3 regions of the Mycobacterium sp. IDUB_39 genome follow, and region 1 is predicted to be linked to each of the others. Evidence: predicted binding sites of a transcription regulator. Region 1 holds the regulator's gene; each other region holds the start of a gene.
The links. The regulator LexA, encoded in region 1, represses DNA repair genes until DNA is damaged. The targets are predictions, from matches to a motif close to CGAACANNTGTTCG.
Positions count from the first base shown of each region.

Region 2: a site for LexA is predicted at 1,105-1,118, ahead of ACZY0X_RS13165 (HNH endonuclease signature motif containing protein). Genes of this name have one in related genera too.
Region 3: a site for LexA is predicted at 2,911-2,924, ahead of ACZY0X_RS25170 (HNH endonuclease signature motif containing protein). Genes of this name have one in related genera too.

Region 1 covers NZ_JBVAXF010000006.1:304,925-309,696, forward strand. The annotation lists gene ACZY0X_RS23395 (acyl-CoA dehydrogenase family protein) at 1-318, shown strand, start outside; gene ACZY0X_RS23400 (LGFP repeat-containing protein) at 478-2,598, shown strand; gene lexA (transcriptional repressor LexA) at 2,614-3,312, opposite strand; gene ACZY0X_RS23410 (LysM peptidoglycan-binding domain-containing protein) at 3,521-3,967, shown strand; gene nrdR (transcriptional regulator NrdR) at 4,063-4,527, shown strand; gene ACZY0X_RS23420 (PhzF family phenazine biosynthesis protein) at 4,541-4,772, opposite strand, start outside.
Region 2 covers NZ_JBVAXF010000003.1:258,745-263,516, forward strand. The annotation lists gene ACZY0X_RS13150 (TerC family protein) at 1-6, opposite strand, end outside; gene ACZY0X_RS13155 (hypothetical protein) at 182-454, opposite strand; gene ACZY0X_RS13160 (VOC family protein) at 540-953, shown strand; gene ACZY0X_RS13165 (HNH endonuclease signature motif containing protein) at 1,127-2,665, shown strand; gene yaaA (peroxide stress protein YaaA) at 3,121-3,867, opposite strand; gene ACZY0X_RS13175 (alkaline phosphatase family protein) at 3,894-4,772, opposite strand, start outside.
Region 3 covers NZ_JBVAXF010000007.1:157,699-162,470, reverse strand. The annotation lists gene ACZY0X_RS25180 (TetR/AcrR family transcriptional regulator) at 1-642, shown strand, start outside; gene ACZY0X_RS25175 (DUF4303 domain-containing protein) at 776-1,408, shown strand; gene ACZY0X_RS25170 (HNH endonuclease signature motif containing protein) at 1,506-2,906, opposite strand; gene ACZY0X_RS25165 (hypothetical protein) at 3,065-3,274, opposite strand; gene ACZY0X_RS25160 (nitroreductase family deazaflavin-dependent oxidoreductase) at 3,364-3,801, shown strand; gene ilvA (threonine ammonia-lyase IlvA) at 3,852-4,772, shown strand, end outside.

The DNA of each region.
Region 1 (4,772 bases):
ATCGGCAGCTTCCAGAACACCCGTTTCACGCTCGCCGAGCTGTCCACCGAGGCCACCGTCGTCCGGATGATGGTCGATCAGTTCATCGAACTGCACCTCGAGGAGAAGCTGACCGTCGAACAGGCCGCGATGGCCAAGTGGTTCTCCACCGAGGCTCAGGTCCGCCTCAATGACCGCTGCCTGCAACTGCACGGTGGGTACGGCTACATGCGCGAGTATCCGGTGGCACGCGCCTTCCTGGACTCCCGGATCCAGACGATCTACGGCGGCACGACCGAGATCATGAAGGAGATCATCGGCCGTAGCCTCGGCGTCTGATGGCCCGAAATCGACGCGCGAGGGGCCCGCAGTCGGCGCGCAGGTGACGCGACACTTACACGCCACGGCCTGGATATCCCTCAAGATTGACGTCGCCTGACGCAAGGTTGACGGACGCGACACTTGCAGAGAACCCTCAGTGTGTCGCGGGGAGGAACGATGACTGGGCTGCAAAACCTGCTGGGCAGGTTCGTGGGGCGCTCGAGTGTGGCGCTCGTATTGGTTGCTGCTGTCGTGGCGTTGGCCCCGATGGCCCCGATCGCGTGGGCGACACCCGAGGGTGACGCCGACGCCGCGATCACACAGGTCTGGGATGCCAACGGTGGTGACACCGGCACCTTGGGTCCCAAGGACGGTGGCGTCTATGCCGTCGGCGCTGGCTTCGGTCAGAACTTTGCCGGCGGGCGGATCTACTTCACCCCCGAGACCGGTGCGCGCATCATGCAGGGCGCGATTCTGGACAAGTATCTGGCGCTCGGCGGGCCCGCGGACGGTGATCTGGGCTTCCCGAACATCGATGAGGGTGCGGGCCGGGCGCCCGACAGTCGCAACACGACGTTCAGTGCGGTCGACAAGCCGGTCATCTTCTTCACCCCCGACACCGGTGCGCGGGTGGTTCGTGGCGCCATCAACGCGGCGTGGGACGCGCTTGGCGGATCCGCGGGTGTTCTCGGTGTGCCGACGGAGGACGAGGTCTACCGCGGTGAGGTGGTGTCTCAGAAGTTCACCGGTGGCGAGCTGTCGTGGAACCGGGCCACCAAGACCTTCACGACCACCCCGCCGGAGCTGGCCGATCAGCTCAAGGGTCTCGAGATCCCGGGCGACGCGACGTCGGAGATCAATGCGGCGCGGCGCGCCGCGGGTGGGCCGCTTGGCCCACTCGGCGCCCCCGACGGACCGCCGCAACCTGTCGGCGACGGCAATCTGGTGCAGGCGTTCGGCGGCGGCAAGATCTTCTACAGCCCCGACCACGGCGCCGATGTGATCACAGGCCAGCTGCTGGAGAAGTACGAGAGCGTGGGCGGGCCGACGAGTGACCTCGGCTTCCCGATCGCCTCCGAGGCCGATGGTGGTCTCGCCCCCGCCAGTCGCATCGCGAAGTTCGCCGCCCCCGACGAGCCGGTGATCTTCTGGACGCCGGACTTCGGCGCTGTGATCGTGCGCGGCGCGATGAACGCGGCCTGGGCCAAACTCGGCGGCGCGACCGGCGATCTCGGTGCGCCGACCGCAGATCAGACCGAAAACGGCGATGTGATCACCCAGAAGTTCGCCAACGGGGCGATCACGTTCGATCGTGCGAGCAACGAGTTCTCCACCGAGCCGCCGAATCTGGCCAACGCGCTCGCTGGTCTCGCGGTGCCCGGTCAGGACGCCCCGAGGGCCCCCCAGGCCACCGGGCCGGCAAGCGATGACGGCGGGCAGCCGTGGTATCAGAAGTGGTGGTGGGCACTCGCCCTCATACCCGTACTCGTCCTGGTGGGTGCCGTGGTCGTCGCGGTGATCCTGAACCGGCGGCGCGGTGAGGACCGCGCACCGATAGACCGCTTCGACGACTACGACGACTATGACGACGGCGATCGTGACGATCATGATCACGACGACGATCACGATCACGATGACGACGACGAGGGCAACGACTTCGCGTCCGGCCCGATGCCGTCAGCAGGCCCGACACCGGCCAGCCAGCAGCAGCCCTTCGTGCCGTTGAGCGCGTGGGCGATGCCGAAGGACGACGAGGGCGGTGGCCCCGCGACCCCGGCCGCGTCCGTGCCGCCGGAGGTTCCCGCCGCACGTTCGTTGGACGGTGGATTCTCCCTCGATCAGGACGCGATCGACACGAAGCCCAACCTCATTGTGAGCGTCGTCGAGGAGCGCGACTCCACCGACGAGGAGACCATGGAGGACTCGGAGGCCTCGGAGGTCTGGGAGGACACCGAGGCCGTCGACGATGACCTCGAGGCCGCGGACGCCGCCGAGGCGGTCGACCCCGCAGCGGTGGATCATCCAGAGGAGGCTCGCCCAGAGGAGGCGGAGGCCGTTAGTGGGCCGCCCAGCGGTCGGCATGCGGCCATACAGCTCGATGAGCCCGCACCGGCTCAGACGTCGTTGCGGCTGGCCTCCGATGAGGGTGATGGTGCCCCTGCTGGATATCCGATCAAGGCTGACACCAAGACGGGACTGTACTGGCTACCCGGCTCGGAGCAGTACGACCGGGTGAAGGCCGAGGTTTGGTTCGCCAGTGAGGAATTCGCTCTGACGAACGGCTTCGTCAGAGGCTGACGCGGCTGACCGCCGTCACACCTTGCGGAGGACGGTGACGACCTTGCCCAGGATGGCCGCGTCGTTACCGGGGATCGGGTCGAACACCGGGTTGTGCGGCATCAGCCAGACCTGTCCCCGGGTGCGCTTGAACGTCTTGACCGTTGCCTCGCCGTCGATCATGGCGGCCACGATGTCGCCGTTGTCGGCCACATTCTGCTGACGCACGACCACCCAGTCGCCGTCACAGATCGCGGCGTCGATCATCGACTCGCCGACGACCTTGAGAAGGAACAGCGATCCCTCGCCGACGAGTTCGCGCGGCAGGGGGAAGACGTCCTCCACCGCCTCTTCGGCAAGGATCGGACCACCCGCGGCGATCCGGCCGAGAACGGGTACGAAGGTGGGTTCGGGCAGCGTGTCTGAGCCGGCGACGTCGGTGGTCACGATCGGGGTCACCATGTCGTCGGAACCGCGCACGTCCACCGCGCGGGGCCGGTTGGCGTCGCGTCGTAGGAAGCCCTTGCGCTCCAACGTGCGCAGTTGGTGTGCGACCGATGACGTCGAGGTCAGGCCGACGGCATCGCCGATCTCTCGGATGCTCGGTGGATATCCCCTGGTGGTGACCGAATTGCGGATGACCTCGAGGATGGTGCGCTGACGTTCGGTCAGCGCGGCGTCACGGCGCACAGGTGTGTCGTCGCTTCCGTCTCGTGTGTCGCTGCTGTCACTCATGTTGGCGAATCTAGTCCTGTCAACTCCGATAATCAAACATGTGTTCGACGCGTGTCGGAGGCGGCGCGCGATGGCCGGAACTTGTCGGTGGTCGCCGATATCGTTTGCAACAGTTCGATCACATGTTCTATTCATCGAACACCTGATCGATTATATTTCGAACACACAAGCGAACACACGCTCCGCCGCTTCACCGAAAGGCTCGAAGATGACCATCATCACCAGGGAGAACCCGACCGATCTCATCGCTCGCCCGGTGCGGCGACGTCCCGATGTGTCGCGGGGTCCGCAACGCCGTCGGCCGGCCGCGGAGCCGCTGCGGTACCGCGGCACCGGCGTTCTGATGTCGCGGGCTTCGCACCGCCGCAAGCCCATCACACCGGTCACGACGGTGCTGCTGGCGCTGATGGCAGCCGGCATCACGGTGTGGCTCGGACTAGTGGCCCAGTTCGGCGCCCCGCCCGAGGTGCCCCAGCCCGTGCCGGGCCAGCTGGCCGTCGTCCAGGTGCAAATGGGGGAGTCGCTGCAGCAGCTTGCCCGTCGCGTGGCCCCCGATGCGCCCACCGGTGCGGTCGTTGATCAGATCCGTGAGCTCAACGAATTGGATTCCGCCGCGGTCGATGCCGGGCAGACGCTTATCGCCCCCGTGGGCTGACGTGCGCCGTGCGCCGTGAACCCTGCGCCCGTGCGACGGTACGCTCGTATGCGACCGGGTTGCCCGGGCTGGTCATAGGCGGCGAAGGAGCGGTGATGCACTGTCCGTTCTGCCGTCACCCTGACTCTCGAGTGGTCGACTCCCGTGAGGCCGATGAGGGGCAGGCCATCCGCCGCCGCCGCTCGTGCCCGGAGTGCGGCAAGCGTTTCACCACCGTCGAGACCGCCGTGTTGGCGGTCGTCAAGCGCAGCGGGGTCACCGAACCGTTCAGTCGGGAGAAGGTGATCAAGGGCGTCCGCCGGGCGTGCCAGGGCCGACAGGTCGACGACGACGCGCTGAACCTGCTGGCTCAGCAGGTCGAGGACACCGTCCGCGCCGCCGGATCACCCGAGGTTGCCAGCAATGAGGTCGGTCTGGCGATTCTTGGCCCGCTACGAGACCTCGACGAGGTGGCCTATCTGCGGTTCGCCTCGGTGTACCGGTCGTTCTCCTCGGCCGATGACTTCGAACGTGAGATCGAGGCGCTGCGCGCGCACCGCAAGGTCGCCCCCTCCAGCTGACCGGGCGAGCGGGTCAGTCGATCTGCCTGGTGCCGTCGTCGACGACCCGGCCTGCGACCTTCACCCAGCCCTGGGCGTCCCAGGACGTGCGAATGTGTGAACCCTTGCCCTGCGTGATGGAGAGATCGCGACTCAAGTAGTCCGTCATGCGCACGGCCGCCGAACCGGTGGCCTCGTCCTCGGGGATGCCGAAGTGGCTGGCGAACATCCGCGACCGGATCGCACCGGCGGCCCGATCGCTCCAC
Region 2 (4,772 bases), on a different contig from region 1:
GTTCAAGAGCTTCCTCCGGTCGTCAAACACGGCTGAGGTCTCTGCCGCCGCAGAATGCGGCCCACGGCACCGGCTGTCCAAAGGTGGACAACGTGATGACGACACCGCGGCGAAGGAATACTCCCCTCAGCGATCAGTCTGTCAGAGGAACTCGGTGGTGGTGAAATTCGGGCAGCATTGGCTACTGCTCCGATGGCTCCGACCTGGAGGGTTTCGGGTTGCCGCGACTTGCCGCAGACGTGAGCCCCAGCGCGATGAACACGTCGAGCGCCGTGATGAACAGGCCTGCCCAGTACATCCACTTGATGGTCGGATCTGGCTGGGTGGCGAAGTAGACGATCAGGAAGATCGGACCGACGATGCCGCACACGAAGACGAACGCCTGTACGCGTAGGTAGCGCCAGAACGTCTCCACGCGATCTCCCGTCGTCGGCGTCAGCTGATTGGTCCCCATATATTGCCTGCGTGTCCGGGTTCGGGGGCGACAACAGTGGCTAGGCTCCGAACGGCACGCCCCCATGACCCGCGATATCAAAGAGGTGACCGTGAACCTTGACCTGCTGACACCGACCGTAGAGATCGGACTCGTCACGACCGACCTCGACCCAATGGTCGCGTTCTACGAGGACTTCCTCGGCCTCGAGTTGCAGGGTGAGATTGAGTTCGCCGACGGACGGCAACGGCGATATGCATTGGGGGCGAGCGTGATCAAGCTGGTCACCTACAACACCGCCCCTGCCCAGCCGGTGGTCCCCGGCGGCGGTAAGGCCCAGGCCGGGATGCGCTACCTCACCATCGGGGTGACCAACCTGCGCGAGACGGCCGCAAAGATCGAGGCGGCGGGCTATCAGGTCGTGGAACCGCCCACCGAGTTCGAACCGGTGCCGGGGATGGGCTGGATGTTCATCGCCGATCCCGACGGCAACTCGATCGAACTGTTCGGGACGCTCTGAGTCGCGTCCGATGCCGGGGGACCGGCGCTCGGACCAATTAGCATGGCGCTCTGACATTCTCGGCGGTTGATCACCGAGTTATCCACAGTCGCGGATTCATCCACAGATCCCGATTTCGGTTCTGGCACGTGTCCCACACCCCGACTACATTCGAAACTGTGTTCGATGAATTCGTGTCAGCCGCAACCCGGGCCTCTGGTGGTGAGGCTGTGGCGGCGTGGGCACGGGTCGAGTCCGCGGCCTGCGCGCGGCGCCTGAGCGCGATGGTGGCAATGCTCGATGTCCGCCAGTCCGCCGATGACTCCGCCTCGCGGGAACAGTGGTACCTGGACAACTGGGGAGCGGTCTGCGCCGAGATCGGCGCCGCCCAACAGATCAGCTCCGCGGCGGCATCGAATCAACTGCTGGTCGCGACCTCGCTGCGTGACCGGCTGCCGAGGGTCGCGGCGGCCTTCTCCCAGGGCCAGCTGTCCTACCGGCTGGTGTCCACCGCGGTGTGGCGTACCGCCCTGATCAAGGACGCCGACGCCCTGCGTGCCGTCGATGCCGATCTGGCCCACGCGCTGACCGACTCGCCGCCGATGTCTCAGGAGAGGACGGTCGACGCGATCGACGTGTTCGTCGACCGACACGACCCGCATGCCTTGCGCCGCACGCAGACACGGGCGCGCTCCCGCGGTGTTGATATCGACGTCGATGACGCCTCCGGTATCGCGACACTGTGGGGCGAGCTGTTCGCCCACGATGCCAAGGCGCTGGACCGGCGTCTCGGCGGGCTGGCCGACACCGTGTGCGGGCGAGACCCCCGCACACGCGATCAGCGCCGCGCCGACGCCCTCGGTGCGCTGGCCGCCGGAGCGGATCGACTGACCTGCCTGTGCGAGGACCCCGACTGCGCCGCCGCCGCACCGGCCCGCAGTTCTGCGGTGGTCTACGTCATCACCCGCGACGACACCCTCACCGACCAGAGCGACGTGACAGCGAGCCAAGACCCCACGCTCGACGGCGAGCAGCCGCGCATGTTCGACAAACCCGTGCGCGAACTGACCCTGGCTGAGGCGCTCACCGACACCGACCCCGGCGAGCTGGCGGCCACCGCACCCGGAGTGATGATCGACGGGCCTGTTCTGGCCGGCCCAATCATCCGCCGTCTCGCCCTGACCGCCGCGATCAAACACGTTCTGCACCCCGGGACCGCACCACCGGAACCCCGTTACGTGCCGTCGATGGCGTTGGCGGATTTCGTGCGCTGCCGCGACCTGACGTGCCGGTTCCCGGGCTGCGACGAACCGGCCACTGCCTGCGACCTCGACCACACGATTCCGTACCCCGTCGGGCCCACGTGTGCGTCGAACCTGAAGTGTCTGTGCCGAAAACACCACCTGCTCAAAACCTTCTGGAGTGGTCAGGGCGGCTGGCGCGACCGCCAAGACCCCGACGGCACCGTCATCTGGACCGCACCCGACGGACAGACCTACCGCACCTGCCCGGGCAGCAGCTTGCTGTTCCCCGAACTGTGCGCACCGACCGCACCCGTCGCCGCCAGCATCACGCGCACGACGACGCACGCACCGAGCCCCAATGACGGGCTCACCATGCCACGACGCACCACCACCCGAGCGCAGGCCCGTACACACCGCATCACCGAGGAACGTCGGCTCAACGAAACCGACCCGCAGCGTCAGCCCGTCAGCACGGCACCGCCCTTCTGACTGGCCCGCAACCAGCGTGTTTACGCCAAAAGCAGAGGGGTATTCTGGTTGCACGGGTCGTGAGGTTGGTCTGCCGTCCACCACAGCAACGACATACCGGCTTCCTTGTATCGCGCGTCAATACCCTGCCTCATCTCGGAGGCAGCGGCGACGGGCAGGAAGGAGACCGCAGATGAATCTGAAGAAGGCTGCGGCGACAGCAATGATCGCTGGTGCCCTTGGGGCTGCGTCCCTCGGACTCGAACCGGCTTCAGCACAGGCTGATCCCGGTTGGGGTCCGGACATTCCGTGGATTCCGGGGCCGGGCGATTGGGTCGATTGGAATCCGGGAGTCAATTGGGGCTCGCCCGGACAGGTCAAGAAGTGGTGCCCCTGGCAGTCCCCGCCCGGTCACTGGATCGGCGGTCCGCACGGGATTCCGTGCACCTAGACGCGAGTCTGCCTGCGACGCTTCACTAGCCAGTGACCACGACGGTTAGCGCGTTACCGCTGCGTTCCACCTGCATGCCTGCGCGTCTGGCCACCGCCGCCACCTTCGCCGCATCGTCGGGCTCGGACTTGGAGCTGACGAGCGCACGCGCCAACCGACCCTTGTGAGCCTTGTTGAAGTGGCTCACCACGACGCGGCTTCCGTCGGGGCGTTCCGACACCACGTCGACTGTGACCGCACCGGGCACCCGCGCCAGCGCCGCGTACGCACCGGAGCGCAGATCGACGATCAGTTCATCGAGCGCCAGCGCCGCGAGTACGGGCTCCAGGACAGGTTTCCATCGGGCCGCCAACGAGGGCCGACCGGGCAACTTCGACCCGGCCGACAGCCGGTAGGCGGGCACCGAGTCGTCGGCGCGCAGCAACCCGAACAGCGCAGAGCCCACCGCCAGTCGCGCCCGCGCCCTCGATGCCGTTGCCCCACTGAGGGATTCGACATCCAGGGCGTCGTAGAGAACGCCGGTGTAGCGATTGATCGCGGGCATGGTGCCCGCGGTGAGCAGGGCGGCGTTGCGGTCGATCTCGGCATCTTGGGCCGCCGAGATACCCAGGGCCTTTCGGCAGGTCGGCCGATCGGCCGCCAGGGCGACAAGTTCGCCCGTCAACTCCGACCGCAGCGGGCCCAACTCTGGCGAGCCCAACGTGTCGAGGCGAAGTGGCGGCCCATCGCCGCCGTCACGTTTGGTCTCCGAAGGCGGCAGCAGGACGATCACGGGCGTTGAGGTTAACGGAGTGGGGATCAGCCATGCGCAAGCAGCAGTGGCACGCGCTGCTCGGCGGACGTCAGCGATCCGTGGTGGCCGATGAGCGCGGACTCGATGGGTTCCACGGTGCGGCGCACCATCGCCGCCGAATCCCGGGCGGCCGCCACCACGTCACCGATCCGCACGCGAGTCTCATCGGAGACGCGTGCGCCGAACCACCCGGCCGCGATCGCCTCGTCCCGCGACACCACCCACGCCCGATCCGCGAGAGTCTCCTGCCACGCGGCGAGGACCGCGTCCGCGGCTCCGGCGGCGGTGTAGACGTGACGGGCACGGGCCTCACCCCCGATCTCGGCGACACCGTCGAGCAGCAGGGGAGAGGCGTCGAGGTCGACGACGCCGGCCGCGTCGACCTCGACCATGCCGTGATCGGCGACCACGGCCAGCAGACCGCCGGGCGGCAGGGTCTCCACCACTGACTCGACCAGGCGATCGACCTGCCGCAGCTGCGCGCGCCACGCATCAGACCCCGGGCCGTACAGGTGACCCAGCAGATCGAGGTCGGCGTGATAGCCGTAGCAGAAGCCGCCATCGGCGACGACGGCGCGCACATTGGCGGCGAGGTCACCGATCGCATGAACGCCGACGTAGCGGCCGCCGCGCAGGACCGCGCGGGTCAGCCCGGAGTCGGCGAACTTCGCCGCGGAGATCACGCTGACGGCGAAGCCGGCCGACGCGGCCCGCTCAAATGTGGTCGGAAGCGGTTGTACCTGTTCGGGTTCGACCGTCGCTCGCAGGTCGTCTCCCCAGGGGTGGGGCCGCCAGCTCAGAGCGTTGACGACACCGGTTCCGGGCAGCAGGAAGCTGTATCCGACCATGCCGTGCTCACCGGACCTGCAGCCGGTGCCGACTGC
Region 3 (4,772 bases), on a different contig from region 1:
AAGTCGCGTACTGGCCGACCCCGCGACGAGAGCATTGATCATGCGGTTCGTGACACCACGCTGACGCTGCTCTCCGAGGCGGGGTATGGCGGGCTGGCCATCGAGGCAATCGCTCGAGGTGCCGGGACCACAAAGGCCGCCATCTACCGGCGCTGGCGCAGCCTGCCTGGTCTCGTGCTGGACGCGCTCGCCATGCAGTTGGGCGCGCTTGATGCGCCGGACACCGAATGCACCATCTGTGACCTTTGTGATGTAATCAAGCTGCATCTCAACGTATTTCGTCGACTACCACCGGATGCCCTCGCATCACTTCTGGCTGATTGCAATTCCGATCCCGCACTGCGGGAAGCTTTCATGACGACTCTGTTCCAACCACCGCGCGTTGCTGTCGTCCAGGTTCTCGATGCCGCCATTGCGCGCGGCGACCTGCGAGCCGATACCGATCGCGAACTACTGCTCGATCTACTGGCATCCCTCGTTCACTACCGGGCCTTGTTTGGCCATGCGTCGACGAGCGACAACGGAGTCGAGGAAGCTGTCCACGCCCTGCTGCGCGGTGTGGCCGCCAACTACGAGCGGTTGGTGGCGATAAGCAAGGCGAAGACTGGCGATCCCCGTATCCATCACCGCCATAGCCATTGACGATGGGCTATTGCCCTAGCGGCCTTGCCGCCCCTGGGATGAACGAGCGTGCGCGCAGCTCAACGCCAAAGATCGCGGTGGGATCGCGAATCGCACTAGCGTGATTGATGCGTACCGCTTGAGGAGATGATTGGTGCCCACGTCGAGGACGGACCCTGCTAACGCTGTCCATTCAATCCGTGAGACCGTACGCGAGGCCTGTCGCAAAGCTTGGACCGAGCTGCGCGACGCATGCCCCGACGAGGCTTTCTACTATTACGGGCTGTGGACGACCGCCGCGCTCCACCAGCCGGCGCCTACTGCATGCTCGGTCGAGGGACTCCAGCGCATCGTCGCTGAAGCGGCGACACAGCCCAGACCTTGGGCGGCGGAACGAGAGCTGCGTTGGTCCGAATCCGATTCACCGTACGACCTGTTCGGCTATGACGAGTTCTTTGGACAGGTCGAGCGTCTGTTCACAGACCTTGGCGACCCGTATGAGCTCTCCGACGAACTGCGCACCGCACTGGTGAATGCACTGACGGGCGCACTGGCTGATCTCGACCGAGAGGGCTTCTTCGGTGCGGGCGCCGCGCGAGAATCGGTCGTCATCAACCTGACTTTCCCCGGAGAAGAGGACGAGGCGGACGCTGTAGCTCGGGCGCGGCAACTCAATCCACCGAGCGCCCTTCAACAGTACGAGCTCGATCTGTTTCCCCATGAGGCCCACGACGGTCCCACCGCTGTCCAGGACGTCGCCGACGAACTCAATGACCGGCTGCGTTAGGCGCTGGGCTGGGCGGGGCGACCTGCTCACCGGCGCTGCGGTAGCGACCGCATAAACGTCGTGCGCGTAGGTTGCGATCTCGCTAGTTTCGATTGTGCTAGGGGCCTTCGTCTTCCGAGTTCTCCTCGGGTGGGTGCAGCATGCGTTCGGGGTGGTGAAGGTCGTTGGTGCGGGCTTGGCCGGTGTCCAGGTGTGGGGGTGGGATCCATTCGGTGCGGCCGTCTTTGCGTTTTCGGGTGATCCACTGGGTTTGTTCGATGAGGCGGTTGTCGGGTCCGCAGGCCAGTGACAGTTCGTCGATGTTGGTCTGGCCGCCGTTCTTCCAGTCCGTGACGGCGTGGTGGGCTTGGCATTTGTAGCCCGATGCTGTGCAGCCGGGGCGGGTGCAGCCCCGGTCTTTTGCGTAGAGCACGATGCGTTGGGCGCCGGTGGCGCAGCGTCGGGTGCGCCCGAGGTAGAGGGCCGCTTCGGTGTGTTGGTCGAACACCGCCAGATAGTGGAAAGAGTGCGAGGCCTGCGCGATCAGGTCGCGCATGGGTAGCCGGGTGCCGCCGGCGGTGATGGCGTGCCCGGTGCCGGATTCCAGTTCCTGCAGGGTGGTGGTGACGATGATGGTGGTCGGTAGCCCGTGGTGCTGACCGAGTTGTCTCGAGCAGAGAACGCTTCTGCCCATGGCGAGTAGGGCGTCGTGGTTGCGTTGGTATTGGGTGCGGTCATCGCTGTCGATGGCGGCGTCGGTGGGTTCGCCGTCGATGGTCGGTGTGGGGTCGTTGGGGTTGCACATGCCGGGCTTGCCCCAATTGGCGACGATGGGTTCGAGGGTGGCCCGCGCCTGTGGGGTGAGGTGTCCGCTGATGGGGCTCAGCCCGTCGGCGCCCTGGTTGCCGATCGAGATGCCGCGGCGGCGGTCGCGTTCGGTGTCGGTGTAGTCCCCATCGGGGTGTAGCAGCGCCAGCAGCAGAGCAGTGGCACTGCGCAGACCCTCGGGGCTCTGTTTGACGGCCACTCGCACCAGATCGGTCTCGGCGTCCTGGCGAGTGTGGGTGTCGATGTGCTCGGGTAGGTCGGCGAAGAACTTGCGGATGATCGCGATGTGCTCGGTGTTGATCTGTCCGCGGGCCTGGGCGGCGGCGGTGCGCTCCAGCACCGGTGGCAGGGGTTGGCCGGTCAGGGTGTGGCGCGGGCCCAGGTCGGCGGCGCAGCGGATGCGCTTGCCGGCCTCGTTGACGCTGATCCGCAAACGGAATGCCACCAGCCTTGGCAGGGTGGTGTCACCCAACTCGAGCGGGTTGGCCTCAGCGGCCAGCCGGTTGAGGACGCGCTGCTCGGTGACGGGCAGTCTGCGGTTCACCCGCTCCAGGCGGTCCATGACATCGAGGAGTCGGCGGTGGCTCATCGTGTCGATGCATGCCTGGTCCAGGTCATCGAGGGCGGTGTCGAGCGCGTCGAGGGCCGCGAGGACCGGGCCCTCGTAGTCATGCAACTCCGCCACTGACATATCTCGAACATACATTCGACTGACGACAAGAATGCTCGGTTTGTGACTAGTGAAACCAAAGGGACAGAAGAGTTTTCACCAATTCGCCGAACGCGCGCAGAGTCGGATCTGAGACCGGCGTGTCGCCCGCAGACACGCGCGCTCGCGGGAGGGGCTTGCTAGTCCTCGGAGCGCTGGAGGAGGCCCAGGGCGAGCCATATGACCGTGCTCGTCGCCGCCGCGGTGATGACGGCGGGGCCGACCGACATCGTGACCAGGCCGACCAGGGCGAGTACGACCGCTCCGACTGCTAGCGCGACCAGCTTGTACATCGGCCACGCGACCCCGGCGATGTACACCTGGGGCGGCAGCTGGATGGGGGCGGTCATGAGTTCTACGATAGCTCGCATCCAAGTTTTCGGTCAACCGAAACCTTGAATCTGGGTTGACCTGTTTCGCGGGGTCCTACGCTGGTGGGATGCCACTGACCGGAGAATACGAACCAAGCACGTCGGACTGGGCCCGAGAGAACGCCGAGCAGTACATGGCCTCTGGCGGGACCGAGGGTACCGAGATGAAGGGCAGGCCCGTCATCCTGCTGACCACCATCGGAGCCAAAACGGGCAAGATCCGCAAGACCCCGCTGATGCGCGTCGAGCACGACGGGGAGTATGCCGTGGTCGCGTCGCTCGGCGGCGCGCCGAAGCACCCCGTCTGGTACCACAACATCGTCGCCAATCCCCGGGTGGAATTGCAGGACGGCACAGTGACCAAGGACTACGAGGCCCGCGAGGTGTTCGGCGACGACAAGGCCGCCTGGTGGGAGCGCGCGGTCGCCGCCTGGCCCGACTACGCCGAGTATCAGAAGAAGACCGATCGGCAGATCCCGGTGTTCGTGTTGAGCCCGGTGAGCTGATTTCGCGCCGCCAAATCAATCGGCTTCGTGCCACGTGGCACCATTGACCGGTGTCCACGCAACTGAGTCGGAGTTCCCGGATGTCGCCGCTGAGCGCGGCCGATATCGAGGCGGCGGCTCAGCGAATTTCCGGGGTCGTGACACCGACGCCGCTGCAGTTCAGTGATCGGCTGTCGCAACTGACCGGCGCGCTGGTCTACCTCAAGCGTGAGGACCTGCAGGTCGTCCGGTCCTACAAGGTCCGGGGCGCGTACAACCTGCTCAGGCAGCTCACGGCCGAGGAGATCGCGGCGGGAGTGGTGTGCTCCTCGGCGGGCAACCACGCGCAGGGGTTCGCGCAGGCGTGCCGTGAGATGGGCATCCACGGCCGGGTGTACGTGCCCGCCAAGACGCCGAAGCAGAAGCGCGACCGGATTCGTTATCACGGCGGCGAGTTCATTGAACTCATCGTCGGCGGCAAGACCTACGACATGGCCGCCGAGGCGGCGCGCGAGGATGTGGCCCGCACCGGCGCCACCCTGGTACCGCCCTATGACGATCTGCGCACCATGGCGGGGCAGGGCACGATCGCTGTCGAACTGCTTGACCAACTCGACACCGAGCCCGATCTGGTGATCGTTCCGGTCGGCGGCGGCGGCTGTATCAGCGGCGTCACCAGCTATCTCACCGAGCGCACCACCCGCACCTCGGTACTCGGCGTGGAGCCGGCGGGTGCCGCGTCGATGTTGGCTGCCCTGTCGGCAGGCGAGCCGGTGGTCCTCGACGACGTCGATCAGTTCGTCGATGGTGCCGCGGTGAACAAGGCTGGGGCACTTCCATTCTCGGTGCTCGCACAGGCCGGGGACATGGTCACGATCACCTCGGTCGACGAGGGCGCGGTGTGCACGGCGATGCTCGATCTGTACCAGAACGAGGGCATCATCGCCGAGCCCGCAGGTGCCCTGTCGGTCGCCGGATTGCTGGAAGCCGAC